Regions from separate parts of the Stenotrophomonas nitritireducens genome, predicted to be linked through region 2. Evidence: predicted binding sites of a transcription regulator. Region 2 holds the regulator's gene; the other holds the start of a gene.

Region 1 (9,740 bases), 2.0 Mb from region 2:
CGCTTGCCGGCCACCACAATGCCTGGTGGCTGGTGGTGTACGTTTTGGCGATCAACGCGGTGCTGGTGGTGCTGCGGCTGGTCTGGGTATGGCTGTCGCTGCGCTGGAACCTGCTCAGGGCGCGGATGCGCGGCGAGAAGGGAACCAGTACCTCGTGGCGCGTGGTGCTGGCGATGTCTGTGGCCGGTGTGCGCGGTGCCATCACCCTGGCCGGCGTGTTGACCCTGCCGCTGATGATCCCCGGTGGCGAGCCGTTCCCAGCGCGTGATCTGGTGATCTTCCTGGCTGCGGCGGTGATCCTGGTATCGCTGGTGGGCGCCAGCCTGACGCTGCCGCGCCTGCTCAAGGGCCTGGAACTGCCCAAGGACGATGACAGCCGGCGCGAAGAGGATCTGGCGCGTAGATCCTCGTCCAAGGCGGCGTTGGCGGCCGTGGAAAAAGCCCGCCAGGAGTTGGTGCAGGGGCAATCCACCGGCGCGGTGCAGCTGCTTAACGACGCGGCGGCGCGGGTGAGCCTGCTGTACCAGCGCAACCTGGAAAAGGGCCAGGGCCCGGACGAAGACCCGGAGAAGGTGCGGCGCATGGAGCAGGCTTATCGCAGCCTGCGCACGGCCGGCTTGAATGCCGAGCGTGAGGAATTGTTCCGGCTGACCCGGCGCGGGCAGGTCTCCGATGAGATCGCGCGCAAGCTGATCCGCAATCTGGATCTGCTGGAGACCCGGCAAAGGGATTGAGGGTGCGTGTTGTAGGGTTTGCTTGTTAGAAGCTTCCCCTCACCCCAACCCCCGCTCCGCGCCCCGGTCCTTGCGCTGGCGCAAGGCCGTTCAAGGAGCAGCGAACCAGTGGTTCGCAAGCTGCTCTTTTCACCCCGCAAGCGGGAGAGGGGCTAGTGCACTACGAGCCGCCACAATCCGAGCCCCTCTCCCGCGCGCGGGAGAGGGGCTCTCAGAGCGCAAGCAACCTCGCTTTAGCCCCTCTCCCGTTCACGGGAGAGGGGTTGGGGTGAGGGGAGGCTCCTAGCTAGCAGTGCAAGCTTTAAGCGTTCTTCAACTCAAGAAAATACGGCTCGACCGTACCCTTGATCTTCAGCGTCATCGGGTTGCCACGGCGGTCGCGGGCCTTGCCGGCCTGCACGCGGATCCAGCCTTCCTGCACGGAATACTCTTCCACGTCATCGCGCTCGACGCCGTTGAAACGGACGCCAACACCACGCTGCAGGGCTTCTGCATTGTGGAATGGGCTCTGCGGGTTGATCGCCAGATGATCGGGAGGGGTATCGCTCATATCAGTGCTTCAGTGAAGGCCACCATGGCCCTCTTCGGGGCGCAAGGATAACCGCTGTAACGCGCCAAGGCTTTCGCTGGCGCGCCGCTGGCCGCAGAATGCGCGGCATTACGTAGTGGAAACCGCCTCATGCCCGACAACAGCGCCGATTACGAAGATTCTGACGAACTGCAACCGGACTTTGAAGAAGACGACCATCCGGCGCGGGTCTGGAACCTGTTGTGGCTGATCAACCCAGGCGATGAAGACGCCGCCCTGCAGCAGTTCGATGCCTGGCGCGAAACGCGCGCCGGCGCCGAGGACGACGCCAGCGACGAGCAATGGCTGTGGGACCTGAAGGACGCCATCGACTGGCGTTCAGGTTTCTACGTGGACTGGAAGGACACCGATTCTTTTGTCGCCGCGCTGGACGAAATGGCCGCGCGCTGGAACCTGGACATCGCCTGGGGCGGTGATTTCGACGATGAAGACTTCACCGCCGATCTGGACGTGCCCATGTTGATGACCACCGCCCATGACCGCCTGCGCGAGCACGGTTACACGGTGTGGAACTGGAACACCGGTGGAGACGCCTACGCCGGTTGGGTGGCGCTGAGCCGCGACGACGAAGCGATGCTGGCGCTGTGCTCGTTGCTGGGTGTGGAAGTGCGCCCGGGCAGCGACCCTTTTTGAGGCAGTAGCACCTGTGTAGAGCCGAGCCATGCTCGGCTGGGGCTTTACCGGTAGAGCTTCTGCCGAGCATGGCTCGGCACTACGCACTAGCCGGGCTGGTACAGCGCCCGCGCATTGGCAATCACCAGCCGCACAAGCGCGCGGTCGGTATGCCGCGATATCGCTTGCGCGCCGAGCAGTATGGCCTGCGCATGCAGCGCTGCCGGCACGTCGTAGTGCACGCCGCTGGGGCGGTTCTGGAAGGCCCTGCGTGGAATCCCGAGCTGCTGCGCCAGCGCATGCAGCTCGGGCAAGGTGTCGGCCATCAGATGCGCCCAGCGCTCACCGCGCCAGGGATGTACCGCATCGTCGATATAGACCGTCACGGCAGGCCCTGGGCTCAGGCCTTGGGCTTGTCGTCGGCGTCGACTTCAGCGTCCGGCACTTCTTCGGCAATGGCGACGGCGTCGTCAGTCACGTCAGTGGCTTCTTCGCCTTCGATGCCTTCGAATTCGGAAACCAGCCCGGCCAGATAGTCGTCGGCGGTCTTGCCTTCGTCGGCGGCCAGGTCGTCGATCATCTGCTGCAGCGCTGCGGAGTATTCCAGGGTGACCTTGCGGCCTTCCTTCTCCTGCACATTGGCCAGGTGCTTGAGCATGGCCAGCATCGGCACCGGGTTGTCGGCATTGCCCATGGTCTGGCCACCGATGGCCAGCAGCCATTCATTGCCCTGCATGCCGATAGCGGCAACAACCTGGCCTTCTTCATTCACCAGCACAGCGTGGTTCTGCACCTGCTGCTGGCCGTTGAGACGGGCGAATGGACGGCGCGGGGCCTGCTTCTTGCGCTTGTCGCGCTTGGCTTTGGAGAGCTTGGACATGAGATTCGGCTAGTGGAAAACGATGCCTATTGTAGGCGCCAAGCCGGTTTGGCGTTTGAGAGGGCGGGGCAGGGAGGTTTCATCTTGTGCACCTGGTGCTTAAAGCACCCCTCCCCAACCCTCCCCTTCGCTGCGCGAAAGGGAGGGGGCTGTTCGTGCAGCCCGGCGGAATCTGGACGCAAGCCCGCTTTCGCCCCCTCCCTTTGGCCGCAGGCAAAGGGGAGGGCTGGGGAGGGGTAGCTTCAGGCCGCCGATAGCCGAGAGAACAACAGCCCTCAATCCACCGCCGACGGCACCCCGTCCACTTCCACATCCGCGGTTGCATTGGGCGGCAAGCCCGCTTTCGCCCCCTCCCTTTGGGCAAAGGCCAAAGGGAGGGTTGGGGAGGGGTAGCTTCAGGCCGCCGATCACCGAGATAACAACAGCCCTCAATCCACCGCCGAAGGCACTCCATCCACTTCCAGCTGCGCCGTCGCGTTGGGCGGCAAGGCCAGTGTGGCGGTCTCGTTGAGGGCAGCGGCCTCGGCGTCCTTGGTCATCACCACGATGCTGATGCGACGGTTGATCGGGTTCTGCGGATTGGCCTTGTCGAACAGCGCCGAGGAGGCCAGGCCGACCACACGCGCCACCTTCACTTCTTCCATGCCGCCTTCCAGCAGGGTGCGGCGCGCGGCGTTGGCGCGGTCGGCACTGAGCTCCCAGTTGCCGTAGCCCAGCTGCGTGGAATAGGCGGTGGTGTCGGTATGGCCGGTGATGCTGACGTGGTTGGGCACCTGGTTGATGAAGTGCGACAGCTCCAGCAGGATCGTCTTGGTATACGGCATCAGGCGCGCGCTGCCGAGGTCGAACATCGGCCGGTTCTGCTTGTCCACGATCTGGATGCGCAGGCCTTCGGGGGTGATGTCCAGCAGCAGCTGGTCCTTGAACGGTTCCAGCGCCTGGCTCTTGCTGATTGCTTCCTGCAATTCCTGCTTCAGCGCCTCCAGCCGCTGCCGGTCGCGTTCGCGTTCCTGCACCGGCGTGGGCATCGATTCCTGCTTGTTCTGGAACGGGTCATCGCTGTTGCCACGCGACACGTCGGTGGCGCCGCCCAGCTTGATCATCGACGTACTGGCGCCGCCCGGGCCGGCCATGCCCGGTGCCGGCGTGCTGCTGGTGCCGCTCAGCGGGCTGGGGTTGCGGAAGTACTCGGAAATCGCCGCGCGCTCGGGCCGGGTGGTGGCGGCCATCAGCCACAGCACCAGGAAGAAGGCCATCATCGCGGTGACGAAGTCGGCGTAGGCCACTTTCCACGAGCCGCCGTGATGGCCACCACCCTGGACTTTCTTCACCCGGCGCACGATCACCGTGGGTTTGGCGTTCTCGCTCATATGCGTGGCGCCTTACTTGACCGACTTCAGATGTTGTTCGAACTCGCTGAAACCCGGGCGCAGTGCCGACGGCACGGTCTTGCGGGCGAACTCCAGCGCGATCTTCGGGTTGTAGCCGCGCAGGCAGGCCAGCAGCGCGGTCTTCACCGATTCGTAGATGCGCGCGTCCTGTTCGGCGCGCGCTTCCACCGCAGCGGCCAGCGGGCCGATGAAGCCATAGCCGAGCAGGATGCCGAGGAAGGTGCCGACCAAGGCGCCGGCGACGTGGGCGCCTACTTCCTTGATGTCACCGCCGATCGCGCCCATGGTTATGACGATGCCGAGCACCGCAGCGACGATGCCGAAACCGGGCAGGCCATCGGCCACCTTGTTGAGCACGTGGGCCGGTTCCAGCGCCTCGTGGTGGTGCTTTTCCAGCTCCATTTCCAGCAGCGGTTCCAGCTCGTGCGGCTCGATGTTGGAGCCGATCATCAGGCGCAGGCAGTCGGTGATGAAGTCCAGCAGATGGTGGTCGGCCAGCACCTTGGGGTAGTTGGCGAACACCGCGCTGTCCTGCGGGTTCTCGACATGGTCTTCCAGCGCCATGAAGCCTTCGCGGCGTGCCTTGTTGAGCAGTTCGTAGAGCAGGCTGAGCACGTCCAGATAGTCCTGGCGCTTGTACTGCGGGCCTTTGAACACGCTGACGGTGGCGCGCAGGGTCTGCTTGACGGTCTTGAGCGGGGTGCCGATCAGGAACGCGCCCAGCGCCGCGCCACCGATGATGACCAGTTCGTAGGGCTGCCACAGCGCGGCCAGGCGGCCGTGCGCACCGACGTAACCGCCCAGGACAGCGAAGATGACAACGAGCAGGCCAACGATGATGAGCATGGGAAACAGACGCGGGGATGGGGATATCCCGTTGTCGGCCGCCAGAGCAGAATCTGTAGAGCGCTGCCTTGATGGGCCGGGGGCAGAAAGCCCTGTAGAGCCGAGCCAGGCTCGGCTGAGGCTCTATCGGGAACGCTTCTGCCGAGCATGGCTCGGCACTATGTGCTACGCCGCTGGCTGTGCCTCGGCACCGCCGCGTTGCAGCGGGTCCGGGTAGGGCTGGCCGTTCTCGACGAAACCCAGCGATATCGAATTCAGGCAATGCCGCTCGAAGGTCGGCGGCGGGCCATCCGGAAACACATGGCCGAGGTGGCTGCCGCAGCGTGCACAGACGATCTCGGTGCGGATCATGCCGTGGCTGATGTCACGGATCTCGCGCACATGCGCCGGGTCGAACGGGGCGAAGAAGCTTGGCCAGCCGGTGCCCGAATCAAACTTGGTGCTGGAGCGGAACAGCGGCAGCGCACACAGACGGCAGCAATACACGCCATCGCGCTTGTTATCCAGGAACACGCCGCAGAACGGCGCCTCGGTACCGTGCTGCAGCAGCACGCGCTGTTCGTCGGCGCTGAGGCCGGCAACAAGCGCGTCGCGCTGGGCGTCGCTGGGGGGAGTGAGGTCGAAAGCGGTCATGGGCGGCATCCGTGGGACAGGTATCAATGGTAGGGGCGGGCAGGGTCCAGTCCAAGGGCGCATTCATGCCGGCGCAAGCTGTGCCGGCGCATGCTTTTTGCGTGCAACAACAGGAGGGGCCGATGAAACGGGCGATGTATCTGGTGCTGGCAGTGCTGGCGAGCTGGCCGTTGTTGCTGCAGGCCCAGCTGAAGCAGCCCCCGGCACCGACCGCAACGCGTCCGGTGACCCTGACGCCGTCGCTGCCTCCGCCAACGGTGCCGCGCGAGCAGCAGGAAGAGGTGCTTCCACCGCGTCCGACCATTCCGGCCAAACCGGTGCCGAAGTTCAAACCGATCACGCAACCGCCACAGCGTGCGCGGCCGATCTACGACAGCAAGGGCCAGCCGGCGCCGCATATGCGCCAGACCAGCCCAGGCCGGGTGCTGGATACGCGGACCAATCGTTATTACGACACGGTGCCCAGCGGCATGGGCCAGCAGGTGGTGCCGCCGCCGGCCGGCACGCGCTAGGCAAGCGATTGCCTGTAGTGCCGAACCATGTTCGGCAGGCGTTTGCCCGTGTAGTGCCGAGCCATGCTCGGCAGGGGCATTACCGGTAAGGCTTCTGCCGAGCATGGCTCGGCACTACAGGAGCCGGTATTTGCCGAGCCGGGCATCGTTTACTCGGCGATTGGCAGACAAAGGGTTTCTTTGACTTCTTCCATCACGATGTAGCTCTTGGATTCACGCACATGCGGCAAGGTCAGCAAGGTACTGCCCAGCAGCTTGCGGTAGGAGGCCATCTCATTGATGCGCGCCTTGAGCAGGTAGTCGAAATCGCCGGACATCAAATGGCATTCCAGCACGTTGGGCAGCTTCAGCGCGGCGCGGCGGAATTCCTCGAAGATGTCGCCGGACTTGTAGGCCAGGCTGATCTCCACGAACACCAGCAGGCTGGCCTTGACCGAAGAAGGGTCCAGCCGCGCGTAGTAGCCGGTGATCACGCCTTCGCGTTCCAGCCGGCGCACGCGCTCGGTGCAGGGCGTGGTCGACAGGCCAACGCGCTCGCCCAGCTCGGTGAAGGAGATGCGCCCCTCCTGCTGCAGGATGCGCAGGATCTTGCGGTCGATCTTGTCCAGTTCGCGGCTGCGGGTGGCCATGGCGGCTCTGCTTTTGATGAACGAAACAGGAAATTACCCTGATGGAGTGCATCAATAAAGGTAAAAACACTGGTTGACCCTGAATATACTGCGCCGTTCCTAGCCCCTGCCATCCCATGCGCAGGGAATGATGTGGTCCGGAGAATGAAAATGCGCGTTCTGGTGCTTGGCAGCGGTGTGATCGGCACGACCAGTGCCTGGTATCTACGGCAGGCCGGCTTTGATGTCACCGTGGTTGACCGGCAGCCTGGCCCGGCGCTGGAAACCAGCTTCGCCAATGCCGGCCAGCTGTCGTTCGGCTATACCTCGCCGTGGGCCGCTCCGGGCGTGCCGTTCAAGGCGATCAAGTGGCTGTTCGAGGAACATGCGCCGCTGGCGATCCGCCCGACCGCGGACATCGCCCAGTACCGCTGGCTGTGGCAGATGCTGCGCAACTGCACCTCCGCCCGGTATGCGGTCAACAAAGCGCGCATGGTGCGCGTGTCCGACTACAGCCGCGATTGCATCAACGAGCTGCGCGCGGCCACCGGCATCGATTACGAAGGCCGCCAGCTGGGTACCACCCAGTTGTTCCGCACCCAGCAGCAGTTGGATGCCGCCGCGCAGGACATCGAAGTGCTGCGCGAATACGGTGTGCCCTATGAAGTGCTGGACCGCCAGGGCATTGCCCGGGTCGAACCGGCGCTGGCCGGCAAGACCGAGATGCTGGTCGGCGCACTGCGCCTGCCCGAGGACCAGACCGGCGATTGCCAGCTGTTCACCAACAAGCTGGCGGCATTGGCCGAGGCAGCCGGCGTCGAGTTCCGCTTCGACCAGGACATCGCCTCGATCCAGTCCGATGGCGACCGCATCACCGGCGTGCGCATCAACGGCAAGCTGGAAACCGCCGATCACTATGTGCTCGCGCTGGGCAGTTATTCGCCGCAGTTGCTGGCACCGCTGGGCATGCAGCTGCCGGTGTATCCGTTGAAGGGTTATTCGCTGACCCTGCCGATCACCAATGCGGCAATGGCACCGAACTCGACCATCCTGGACGAGAGCTACAAGATCGCCATCACCCGCTTCGAAGACCGCATCCGCGTCGGCGGCATGGCCGAAGTGGCCGGCTTTGACCTATCGCTGGAACCGCGCCGCCGCGCCACGCTGGAAAAAGTGGTCAAGGATCTGTACCCGGACGGTGGCGACCTGCGCCAGGCCAGCTTCTGGACCGGCCTGCGCCCGGCCACCCCGGACGGCACGCCGGTAATCGGCGCTACGCCGTATCGCAACCTGTTCCTCAATACCGGCCATGGCACCCTGGGCTGGACCATGGCGGCCGGCTCCGGCCGTTACCTGGCCGATCTGATGAGCGGCAAGCAGCCGCAGATCAGCACCGAAGGCTTGGATATCTTCCGTTACGGCAAGGGGCAGCACTGATGCGCCCGGCACAGGCACTGATCGACCTGGAAGCACTGCGCCACAACTATCAGTTGGCGCGACAGCTGGGCGGCGGCAAGGCGCTGGCGATCATCAAGGCCGATGCCTACGGCCACGGCGCCGTGGCCTGCGCACGCGCGCTGCAGGACGAAGCCGATGGTTTTGGCGTGGCCTGCATCGAGGAAGCATTGGAGCTGCGCCAGGCCGGTATCCGTGGCCCGATCCTGCTGATGGAAGGTTTCTTCGACGCGGCTGAGTTGCCGTTGATCGTCGAGCATGATTTCTGGGTAGTGGTAGCGACCTCCTGGCAGCTGGAGGCGGTGGAAGCGTTCAAGACCGATGCCACGCTGCGTATCTGGTTGAAGCTGGACAGCGGCATGCACCGGCTGGGTTTGTCGCCGGAAGAGTTCCGCGATGCGCATGCGCGGCTGAGCGCGCTGCCACAGGTTGGCCCGTTGGTGCTGATGAGCCACCTGGCGCGCGCTGACGAACTGGACAGCAACCGTACCCGCGAGCAGTTGGACGTGTTCAAGCATGCGGTGCAGGGCCTGGCCGGCGAAACCAGCCTGTGCAATTCGCCGGCACTGTTGGGCTGGCCGGATGTGCGCAGCGACTGGGTGCGGCCGGGGCTGATGTTGTACGGCGCCGATCCACTGTATCCGCAGCCCAGCCCGCACGCGGCGCAGCTGCGCCCGGTAATGACCCTGCAGTCGCGGGTGATCGCCGTGCGTGAGTTGGCGGTGGGCGAGCCGCTGGGTTACGGCGCGCGTTTTGTTGCCGAAGCGCCGACCCGCGTCGGCGTAGTGGCGATGGGTTATGCCGATGGCTATCCGCAGTTCGCGCCGAATGGCACGCCGGTATTGATCGATGGCGTGCCGGGCCGGCTGATCGGCCGTGTATCGATGGACATGCTGACCGTGGACCTCACCGACCACCCGCAGGCCGCACGCGGCAGCATCGTGCAGTTGTGGGGCAATGCACCGACCATTTCGGAACTGGCACCGCGCTGCAATACCAGTGCCTACCGGCTGCCATGCAGCCTCAAGCGCACCCCGCGGGTGTACCTATCGCAGTAGCCCTGTAGTGCCGAGCCATGCTCGGCAGGGACTTTACCAGTAGAGATGGATCTGTAGTGCCGAGCCATGCTCGGCAGGGGCTTTACCAGTAGAGATGGATCTGTAGTGCCGAGCCATGCTCGGCAGGGGCATTACCGGTAACGCCCAATGCCGAGCATGGCTCGGCACTACAGGTAACGCAAAAAGGGCCGCGATGCGGCCCTTTTTCAATTCCAATCCGGCAACTGCGGATTACAGCCCGGCAGTAGTGCCATCGTTGCGCAGCTCGCGCCGTACCCAATCGTCGAGCAGGCGCTTCTCGTAACGCAGCGGGTCGGTGTTGCTGGGCAGGCTGCTGTTGAGCAGATAACCGGTATCGGCCAGCTTGCGCTCGCCCTGGTCGATGACCTGGCCGTTGGCATCGGTGAGGGTGAACTGCAGCT
Region 2 (9,740 bases):
GCGGCACGGAACACCGAGTTGATGACTTCGGGGTCGTGCTGGCCGTCTTCCAGTGCCAGCAGGCCGGCCTCCATTGCATCCAGCCCTTCGCGGCTTTCTTCGAAGAAGGTGGCGTGGAAACGCTGCAGGTCCATGCTCATTGGCGCGGTATCCGATCGGTAGGGCAGGTGGGCTGATCAGCCCAGGACTTTCTGTACGGTGGCAATCAGCTGTTCGGGATTGAACGGCTTGACCAGCCAACCGGTGGCACCGGCGGCCTTGCCTTCGGATTTCTTGTCGGCGGCCGACTCGGTGGTCAGCATCAGCATTGGCGTGAACTTGTAGTCCGGCAGCTGGCGCAGCTCGCGGATCAGCGCGATGCCGTCCATGTTGGGCATGTTGACGTCGGTGACCACGGCGTTGAAACGCTGGCCCTTGGCGCGGCCCAGGGCGACGGCGCCGTCCTCGGCTTCTTCAACCGAAAAGCCGGCTGAGGTGAGGGCGAAAGAGACCATCTGGCGCATTGACGCCGAGTCGTCCACCACCAAGATTCGTGCGCTCATGCAGCGTTCTCCACAGATTTCGTTGTGTCAGGGGTTGCTTCCAGACCCAGGGTCCGGAGGACACCGAGCAGGCGCGCGGCGTCACGGAAGGTATCGGTAGCGTTGTCAAAGACGGTGCCATGGCCGGCCTGCTGGCGCGCCAGCACAAAGGCGCACAGCACCTGCATCGCGGCGGTGTGCACACGGCCTACCTGGCCAGCATCCACGCGCAGCTCACCGGCCTGCGGCAGGTGGGTTGCCAGTTGTTGTTTCAACTCGCTGGTGGACTCGATGCCGAGATCCTGCGCCAGGGCCACAGTGCTCATCATTGCTCCGAACAAACGTTACTGGGAGAGATAGCGGCGATAGGCCTGCGATCTTTAGGGCTGCGATGCGCTGCAGCAGATAGTGTTAACCGGCGCACGGTTTTGGCTTTACCCCCTCCCTTTCGCGCAGCGAAGGGGAGGGTTGGGGAGGGATAGCTTTTGACTGTGTAGAGCCGAGCCATGCTCGGCTGGGGCCTTACCGGTAAAGCTTCTGCCGAGCATGGCTCGGCACTACCTTTGCCTGCTCCGCTTTGCTTCGCAAAAGGGAGAGGCTTGGAGCAACAGCAACAGCAACAGCACCCCTCCTCATTCCTCCCCTTCGCTGCGCGAAAGGGAGGAGGTTTGGAGCGACAGCGACAGCGACAGCAACAGCAACAGCAACAGCAACAGCACCCCTCAATTCTCCCCTTTGCTTCGCAAAAGGGAGGAGGCTTGGAGCAACAGCCCGCCCAAGCTGCATCTGGCAAGCAGGCGAAGCGGCACTCAGCGCAGCAGGCGGTCCGCGTCGAGCAGGATCATCGGTTGCTGGCCGACGCGGGCGATGCCGCGGAACAGCTCGTTTGAAATCTGGCAGATGCGTGCGGTGTCCGGTGGCTCGATCTGCGAGTCGTTGAGGTTGGCCACGTCTTCTACCGCTGATACGCGCAGGCCCAGGGTTTCGCCGTTTTCTTCCAGCACGACGATCCGGGTCTGCGCGTCCTCCGGGGCGCTGTGCACCTCCAGATGTCGGCACAGGTCCATCACCGGCACCACCTGGCCGCGCAGGTTCATGATGCCCAGCATCGCCGGGCCGGTGCCGCGCAATGCCAGCAAGGGCACCGGCAGCACCACTTCCTGCACCTTCAGCAGTTCCAGCGCATAGGTCTGCTGGCCGCAGCGCAGGCGCAGCCAGCGCGAACTGCGCTCGGCGGCGCGGCGGTGCTGCGGGCTGCTGGCCGGGCGCTGCGCCTGTGCCTGCAGTTCCTGCCAGGTGCTGGGGCGCGCGTCTGCGGCCGGCGTGTCCAGGGCGCGTACGTTGGGTGTGCTGCGCGGCGGCGCAGGCGGTGGCGCTGGCAGGCCGGCGGCGGTCGCAAACGCGGCCTGCAGGCTGGCGCTGTCGCTGTGGGCAAGCTTGCGGCTTTCAGCCGGGCCGGTTTCGTAGATGACTTCGTCCGGCAGGTCGTCCCAGGTGGGCGCGCGGCTGGCGTTGGCAGCATTGGTGGCGGCCATTGCATCGTCGAATGCAGCCTGCAGGGCGGCACTGTCTCCGGGCATGCTGGGTGGCGGCTGCGGTGCCGCAGCGGCCTTGGCTTGCGCTTCGGCCAGGGCAGCTTCGAACACCGCTTCCAGCTCGGCGCTGTCACCGGGTGCTGCAGCTGCTGAGGGTTTCGCGGCCACGGCAGGTGCGACGGCCACAGGGTCTGGCACCGCTTCGAGCAGCAGTTCGCCCAGATAGTCGTCCAGTACGTCGTTGCTCATGCGGCGCGCTCCAGCTGCGCGGCCTCGTTGAGCAGCAGCCATTCCAGCGCGCGACGGTAGGCGGCCATGCCACGCCCGGGGTAATCATCGCCAAGCAGCGGTACGGTCAAGGCGGTGGGATTGCAGATGCGGGTGTCGATTGGAATCGCATCTTCCCAGACGCGCTCCCCGTGCCGGTCCTGCATCAGCTTGAGGGTTTCGTTGCCGGCGCGGGTGCGGCGGTCGAACAGGGTCGGCAGCACCGAGATCGGCAGGGCGCGCTTGCGCGAGCGCTCCACCATCTCGCCGGTGCGGACCATGCCGTCCAGGCCGTGCAGGGCCAGTGGCTCGGCCTGGGTTGGAATGATCAGGCGATCGGCTGCCGCCAATGCATTGATCATCAGCAGGCCCAGCGTCGGCGCGCAGTCGAGCAGGATGTAGTCGTGTTGTTCGCCGTGTCGCTGCAGCGCCTGCTGCAGGGCCAGGCCCAGGCCCGGCTGGTTGGCGCTGCGCCTTTCCAGCGTGGCCAGCGAGGCCTGCGCGCAGAGATAGTCCAGGCCGGGGATGTCGCTGTGCCGGGCCAGTGCGCTGATTTCATGCGGTGGTGCGGCGAACAGCTCCTGCACGCCCTGCGGCACCGGCTCGATGGGCACGCCGAAGGCGCGGGTCAAGGAGGAATGGGGGTCCAGGTCGATCAGCAGCACCTTGTGGCCGCGCGCGGCCAGGCCGCGCCCCAGCGACAGGGTGGTGGTGGTTTTGCCGACGCCGCCTTTTTGGTTGGCAATGGCCCAGATGCGCATCAGTGGACTCCTTCAATGACCGCCGGTACTGCGCTGCGGACGGCCGCTGCGGCGGGTGCGCCGCCACTGTCGTCACCGCCGCTGGTACTGGCTGTTGTGTTGCCGGCGGCAGGCAGATCGGCTGCTGCTGCCGAATCGGCGAGGATGATCACCATCACCCGCCGGTTGCGGTTGCGCCCTTCGGGCGCGTCGTTGCTGTCGCGGGGGCGGAACTGGCCGTAGCCGACCATGGCCAGCCGTTGCGGCTGCACGCCGTGGTCGGCGAACAGGTGCACCACGCTGGCCGCGCGTGCCGCCGACAGTTCCCAATTGGACGGGAACTGCGCGGTCGCGATCGGCAGGTTGTCGGTATGGCCTTCCACGCGGACGCCGTTGGGGGCATCGAGCAGAACATCGGCCAGTGTGCCCAGGGTCGTGCGGGCGCTCGCATCCAGTGCCGCCGAGCCGGTGCCGAACAGGATGTCGCTGTTGATCTCGACCTCGATCCACAACTCGGTGCGGCGCACGCTGATGACGCCCTGCTTGACCAGCGGTGCCAAGGATTTGCTGAGCCGGTCGGCGATCTGGTTGAGCTGGCGCTCGGCGCGCTGCAGCTGGTCCTGGTTGTGCGCCGAGACCGGCATGCGCATATGCGAGGCCATCGATGGCAGCTGGGTGGGGTCTGCGAGCGCGCCGCCGGTCATGCTGGGCGCGCGGATCACCGAAGGCGAATCGAAGCCGCCACCCTGCACCTGCTGGTTGCCGACCTGGACCTGGCTGATGGTGCGCGGAGCGCCACCGAAGGCAGTGGTCAGGGCATCGGCCATCACCCGGTACTTGCCTTCGTTCAAGGACGAAATGGCGTACATCACCACGAAAAACGCAAGCAGCAGCGTCATCAGGTCGGCATAGGGAATGGCCCATGCTTCGTGGTTGGCGTGCTCTTCGTGGTGCCTGCGACGGGCCATGGTTCAGTTCACGAAGCCGGCCAGGCTGTTTTCGATATTGCGCGGGTTCTCGCCCTGGGCAATGGCGATCAGGCCTTCGATGATCATTTCGCGTTCGCGGCAGCTGCTGGCAATCACGCCCTTGAGCTTGGCCGACACCGGCAGGAACAGCAGGTTGGCCGAGGCGATGCCGTAGATGGTGGCGGTGAATGCGGCAGCGATGCCGTGGCCGAGCTTGCTCGGATCGGCGAGGTTCTTCATCACCGCGATCAGGCCGAGCACGGCGCCGATGATGCCCAGGGTAGGGGCGTAGATGCCCATGCCTTCGAACACCTTGGTGGCGGCCAGATCCTGTTGTTCCTGGCTGCCCAGTTCGATTTCGAGCATGTGCCGGATGGTGTCCGGCTCAACGCCGTCAACCACCAGTTGCAGGCCCTTGCGGATGAACGGGTCGTCCTGCAGCTCAACCTGCGGCTCCAGGCCAAGCAGGCCCTGGCGGCGGGCGATGTTGCTCCAGTCCACGATCTGCTGCACCAGCGCGCGGGGGTCGCTGGCCGGCGGGCGGATCACCCAGCGCACGATCTTGAAGGCGTGTTTGAACACCGCCGGCGAGGTGTGCAGCAGGATGGCCGCCAGGGTGCCGATGATCACAATCACGAACGCAGCCGGTGACCACAGCGAGGACAGGCCGGCGCCTTTGAGGATGCTGCCACCCACCAGCGAGGCGAGGGCGAGGAAAAGTCCAATGATGCTGAGTCGGTCCATGGTGCGTATATCGGCCTGGTTGGAGCGGTCTTGAATCGGGGGCTTTGCTTGAGCCCCTCTCCCGCACGCGGGAGAGGGGTTGGGGTGAGGGCGGTGTTGGAGCAGTCTTGAATCGGCGAGGCTTTGCTTAAGCCCCTCTCCTGCGGCAGCGGGAGAGGGGTTGGGGTGAGGGCAGCTTCAAGCTTTAGAAACTAAAAGCGCCCCTCACCCGCCCCGTCTTCGCGGGGCGCCCTCTCCCGCAGGCGGGAGAGGGGACAGTCGGGATCGTGGCCCCAGTTGGATTGCGAGATTGCAGGGGTTGCGGACGGCTTGCGTCTGCATCGCTCACCCTTGCCCCCCGCGCAGCCCATCCACGTCCAGGATCAAGGCCATGCGGCCGTCACCGATCAGGGTGGCGCCGGCATAGCCGTTGAGTCCGCGCAGCGCGCGTGGCAGCGGTTTGATCACCACTTCCTCGCGGCCACGTACCTGGTCCACCACCAGCCCGAAACGGGCCTCGCCCATCTGCAGCACGACGATGGTGAGCAGCGTCGAAGGTGCCGGGCTGACCCCCAGCCACTGGCGCAGGTCCAGCAATGCCAGGGTGTGGGATTTGCGGTCCAGCACGGCGCGGCCGTCGAACCAGCCCAATGAGGTGGCCGGCGCATGCAGCACTTCCATTACCCGGGCCAGCGGCAGGGCGTAGACATCCTCGCCGGCCTGCACCAGCAGGGTGGGCAGGATCGCCAGGGTCAGCGGCACGCGGATCAGGAAGCGACTGCCACGGCCCAGTTCCGATTGGATCTGGATCTGGCCGCTGAGTTCGCGGATGCGTGACTGCACCACGTCCATGCCGACGCCACGGCCGGAGATGTCGGTGACTTCCTGCTTGGTCGAAAAACCGGGCAGGAACACCAGGTGCAGGCATTCTTCGCTGGTCAGGCGGGCGGCGGCTTCGGGATCGATCAGGCCCTTGTCGCGGGCCTTGGCGCGCAGGCGCTCCGGATCGATGCCGGCGCCATCGTCCTGTACTTCGATACTGACGTAGTCGCCTTCCTGCTGTGCGGACAGGCGCACCCGGCCCATCCGGGGCTTGCCCTGTGCTTCGCGCAGCTCAGGCGATTCCACGCCATGGTCGATGGCATTGCGCACCAGGTGCACCAGCGGGTCGGCCAGCGCTTCGACCAGGTTGCGGTCCAGCTCGGTATCGGCGCCGATCAATTCCAGGTCGACCTCTTTCTGCAGCGAGCGGGCGACATCGCGGGCGACCTTCGGAAAGCGCGAGAACACCTTGCCGACCGGTTGCATGCGGGTACGCATGACCGCCGACTGCAGGCGTGCGGTGGCGATATCCAGGGTGGACACAGCGCGGTCCAGTTCCTCGTCCTTCAGGCGGGTGCGCAGGGTCTTTAGCCGATTGCGCGCCAGCACCAGCTCGCCGATCAGGTTGACGATGGCGTCCAGGCGTTTGGTGTCGACGCGTACGGTGTGCTCGGGCTCGGCGGCTTTGGCAGCTGCTGGTTTGGCGGCCGCCGCAGCAGGGCGAGCCGGGACAGCAGCGCGCGGTGGCGCTGCTATCGGCGCGGGCGCGGGGGTTACAGCAGGCGCGGCCTGCAAGGCGACGGCGCCAGGTGCGGCACCGCCGTGAAGCTTGTCGAGCAGTGCTTCAAATTCGTCTTCGTCGATCAGCCCGTCGTCGGCCTTGGCCGTGATGGGCTGGGCGCCGGGCGTGCCGCTGCCATGCAGTTCATTGAGCAACGCTTCGAATTCGTCTTCGCTGATCAGCTCGCTGTCGCTGGCTGCGGCGGCAACCGGGGCGGCTGCCACCACCGGCGCGTTGCCGACATCGAACTGTGCGATCAGCGCGGCCGGTGCATGCTCCGGATCGGTGCCGGAGGACACCGCATCGAGCATGGCCTGCAGCCAGTCCAGCGATTGCTGGGCGGCATCGAAATGATGCGCCAGCAGTTCGGCCTTGCCGGCGCGGGCCATGCCCAGGGTTTCCTCGGCGGCGTGGCACAGCTCCACCATCGGATGGATCGCCAGAAAACCGGCGCCACCTTTGAGTGTGTGGAAGCCGCGGAACACGGCGTTGAGCTGCTCGCTATCGTGGGGCGCCTGTTCCAGCGTCACCAGCTGCTCGCCGAGGCGATCCAGGATCTCCTGCGCTTCGAGGATGAAGTCGGCGGCGATGTCGTCGGCAAAAGCACTCATGGCTTACAGCCCCAGGTCCGAGAGCAGGTCGTCGGCATCGACCTGCGAGACGGCATGGCGGTCCAGACCGTTGACGGCTGGGCCGGCCAAGCCCTGGTTGCGGGCGTCTTCTTCCGGGGGCGGCAGACCGAGCGCACCAAAACCTTCATGCACGCGGCGGACGATGCCGACCACGCGACGGATGATCTGCCCGGTCAGGTCCTGGTAGCTCTGGGTCAGTGCTACCTCGGTGAGGTTGTGGCGGATGCGTTCGAGGATTTCGCCCTGATCGGCATTGAGCCCGTCGGCACGCAGGCGTTCGGTCAGCGCACGGCATTCCTCGGCCAGGTCCAGGGTGCGGTGGGTGGCCTGCTCGGTCATTTCCACCACGTGGTCCAGGCGCGCGCAGGCGTCGTCCAGCTCGCCGGCTTCACTGGGCACGCTGGGCAGTTCGCCCAGTGCCTGGCCCAACTCGCGCGCAAGCCGGCCCAGGCCGGACATCATCGGCTGGGTGCGCAAGGCGGCCAGCGCGTCGATTTCCCGGCGCCAGCCGGGCTCGTCACCGCTTTCCAGTGCGGCAAGTGCGTCCTGCAGGCGTTGCACCAGGGCCGATTTGTCGTTCAGGGCTTCCCCGAGGCCGTCCATCAGGCGCTCGCTGCCAGGCGTTCGAAAATCTTGCCGAGCTTTTCTTCCAGCGTCTGTGCGGTGAACGGTTTGATGATGTAGCCGTTCACGCCGCTCTGTGCGGCCTCGATGATCTGCTCGCGCTTGGCTTCAGCGGTGACCATCAATACCGGCAGGGTCTTGAGCTTGGCGTCGTTGCGGATCGCCTTGAGCAGCTCGATGCCGGTCATCACCGGCATGTTCCAGTCGGTGACCACGAAATCGAAGGACTGGCTCTGCAGCAGCGACAGCGCGGCATGCCCGTCCTCGGCTTCGGCGGTATTGGTGAAGCCCAGGTCGCCGAGCAGGTTCTTGACGATGCGACGCATCGTCGAGAAGTCGTCAACGATCAGGATGCGCATGTTCTTGTTCAAAAGACTTTCCTCTTCATGGTTCCTCGAGGCCGGCGTCGGCCGCCTCGAAAATCTTCAGCCGCCCGCGCAGGCGCAGCATGGCTTGGCCGTGGATCTGACAGACGCGGGATTCGCTTACGCCCAATACCGCGCCGATTTCCTTCAGGTTCAATTCCTGCTCGTAGTACAGCGACAGCACCAGCTGTTCGCGCTCGGGCAGCTGGCCGATGGCCTTGCCCAGCTCGGCACCGAACTGGCTGCGCTCCAACACCTGCTGCGGATTGGGGCCGCCTGTGGTCGGGGTATCCAGTTCGCCCTGGTCTTCGATGCGCGACTCCAGGCTCAGCACCTGGCCGCGCGAGGCGTCTTCGACCAGCCGCATGTAATCAGGCAGCGGCAGCTCCATTGCTTCAGCCACTTCGCTGGCGCTGGCCGAACGACCGGTGCTCTGCTCCAGGCGGCGGATGGTGGCAGCAGCGTCACGGGCACGGCGGTGCACCGAGCGCGGCACCCAGTCGCCACGGCGGATCTCATCGATCATCGAGCCGCGGATGCGGATCGAGGCATAGGTTTCGAACGAGGCGCCCTGTTCGGCGTCGTAGCTGCGCGAGGCTTCGATCAGGCCCATCATGCCGGCCTGGATCAGGTCGTCGACCTCGACGCTGGCCGGCAGGCGCGCGGCCAGGTGGTGGGCGATGCGGCGGACCAGGTCGGCGTGGCGGGCGATGCAGTCGTTGGCCGCGCTGCGCTGGACCTCCCGGTATTGGGCGGCTGCATTGTTCATGCCTTCACCTTCTGCTGGATGATGCGTTCCAGGAAGAACTCAACGCCGCCGCGCGGGGCGGTTGGGGCTTGCCAGCGCGCGGTGCGACGGGCGATTTCGTTGATGGCCAGCGAGGCTGGCGCGGAAGGGTAGAGCTTGACCACCGGCTGCTGGCGCTGCACCGACAGCCGCAGCCAGTCGTCCTGTGGCACGCAGCCCAGGTAGTTCAGCGAGACATCGATCAGGAATTTCTCGCAGACCCGCACCAGCTTTTCGTACAGGGCGCGGCCTTCGTTCGGGTCGCGGACCATGTTGGCCACGACCTGGATGCGGTCCACGCCGCGCTCGCGCGAGAGCACCTTGATCAGTGCGTAGGCGTCGGTGATGGAGGCCGGCTCGTCACAGACCACCACCACGGTGTCCTGCGCGGCCTGGCAGAACGTCAACACGCTGTCGGTGATGCCGGCGGCGGTGTCGATGATCATCACGTCGAGGTCGCGCTCGAGCTCGGAGAACACATTGACCAGGCCGACATGCTCGGCCGGCTGAAGTTCAGCCATGTGCCGGCGGCCGGACGCGGCCGGCACCACCAGCACGCCGTTCGGGCCTTCGATGATGACTTCTTCCAGCGTCGCGCGCCCGGCGACCAGGTCGGCCAGGGTGTGCTTGGGCTGCAGGCCCAGGACCACGTCGATGTTGGCCAGGCCCAGGTCGGCGTCCAGCAGCAGCGTACGTTTGCCCATGCCCGCCAGTGCCACGGCCAGATTGGCCGAGACATTGGTTTTGCCCACACCGCCCTTGCCGCCGGTCACCGCGATGGTGCGTACCGGGCCGGCCGGTTCGTGTCGGGTCGCCGACAGCGGGAAGGTGTTGGTCAGCTTGGCGTACTCACGCGACTGCATTGTTCAACTCCGGGTTGCAGGGCATATCGGCCGCGCGGCGCAAATCTTCAAGGCGAAGTACGAGATTTGCGGCAGAGGCCCGATAAAGGTCTTCCGGGACGTCCTGGCCGTC

Evidence for each region. Region 2 encodes FliA, which starts transcription of late flagellar genes. Its sites were predicted from a motif close to TAAAGTTTNNCNNNCNNNGGCCGATAA; they were not measured.
Region 1: the regulator FliA is predicted to act here: its motif matches at 5,084-5,110, upstream of motA (flagellar motor stator protein MotA).

Annotation. Positions count from the first base shown of each region.
Region 1 is NZ_CP016756.1:1,686,547-1,696,286, reverse strand. Features, by position in the region: gene BCV67_RS07265 (Na+/H+ antiporter) at 1-734, shown strand, start outside; gene BCV67_RS07260 (DUF3297 family protein) at 1,036-1,284, opposite strand; gene BCV67_RS07255 (DUF6630 family protein) at 1,414-1,956, shown strand; gene BCV67_RS07250 (DUF4031 domain-containing protein) at 2,043-2,321, opposite strand; gene BCV67_RS07245 (hypothetical protein) at 2,336-2,815, opposite strand; gene motB (flagellar motor protein MotB) at 3,244-4,185, opposite strand; gene motA (flagellar motor stator protein MotA) at 4,198-5,052, opposite strand; gene msrB (peptide-methionine (R)-S-oxide reductase MsrB) at 5,218-5,685, opposite strand; gene BCV67_RS07225 (hypothetical protein) at 5,808-6,197, shown strand; gene BCV67_RS07220 (winged helix-turn-helix transcriptional regulator) at 6,347-6,826, opposite strand; gene BCV67_RS07215 (D-amino acid dehydrogenase) at 6,977-8,242, shown strand; gene alr (alanine racemase) at 8,242-9,318, shown strand; gene BCV67_RS07205 (DUF3016 domain-containing protein) at 9,550-9,740, opposite strand, start outside.
Region 2 is NZ_CP016756.1:4,262,159-4,271,898, forward strand. Features, by position in the region: gene BCV67_RS18195 (chemotaxis protein CheA) at 1-140, opposite strand, end outside; gene BCV67_RS18200 (response regulator) at 177-542, opposite strand; gene BCV67_RS18205 (STAS domain-containing protein) at 539-847, opposite strand; gene BCV67_RS18210 (chemotaxis protein CheW) at 1,331-2,305, opposite strand; gene BCV67_RS18215 (ParA family protein) at 2,302-3,084, opposite strand; gene motD (flagellar motor protein MotD) at 3,084-4,031, opposite strand; gene BCV67_RS18225 (flagellar motor protein) at 4,035-4,775, opposite strand; gene BCV67_RS18230 (chemotaxis protein CheA) at 5,100-6,968, opposite strand; gene BCV67_RS18235 (protein phosphatase CheZ) at 6,972-7,592, opposite strand; gene cheY (chemotaxis response regulator CheY) at 7,592-7,984, opposite strand; gene BCV67_RS18245 (RNA polymerase sigma factor FliA) at 7,998-8,747, opposite strand; gene BCV67_RS18250 (MinD/ParA family ATP-binding protein) at 8,744-9,628, opposite strand; gene flhF (flagellar biosynthesis protein FlhF) at 9,615-9,740, opposite strand, start outside.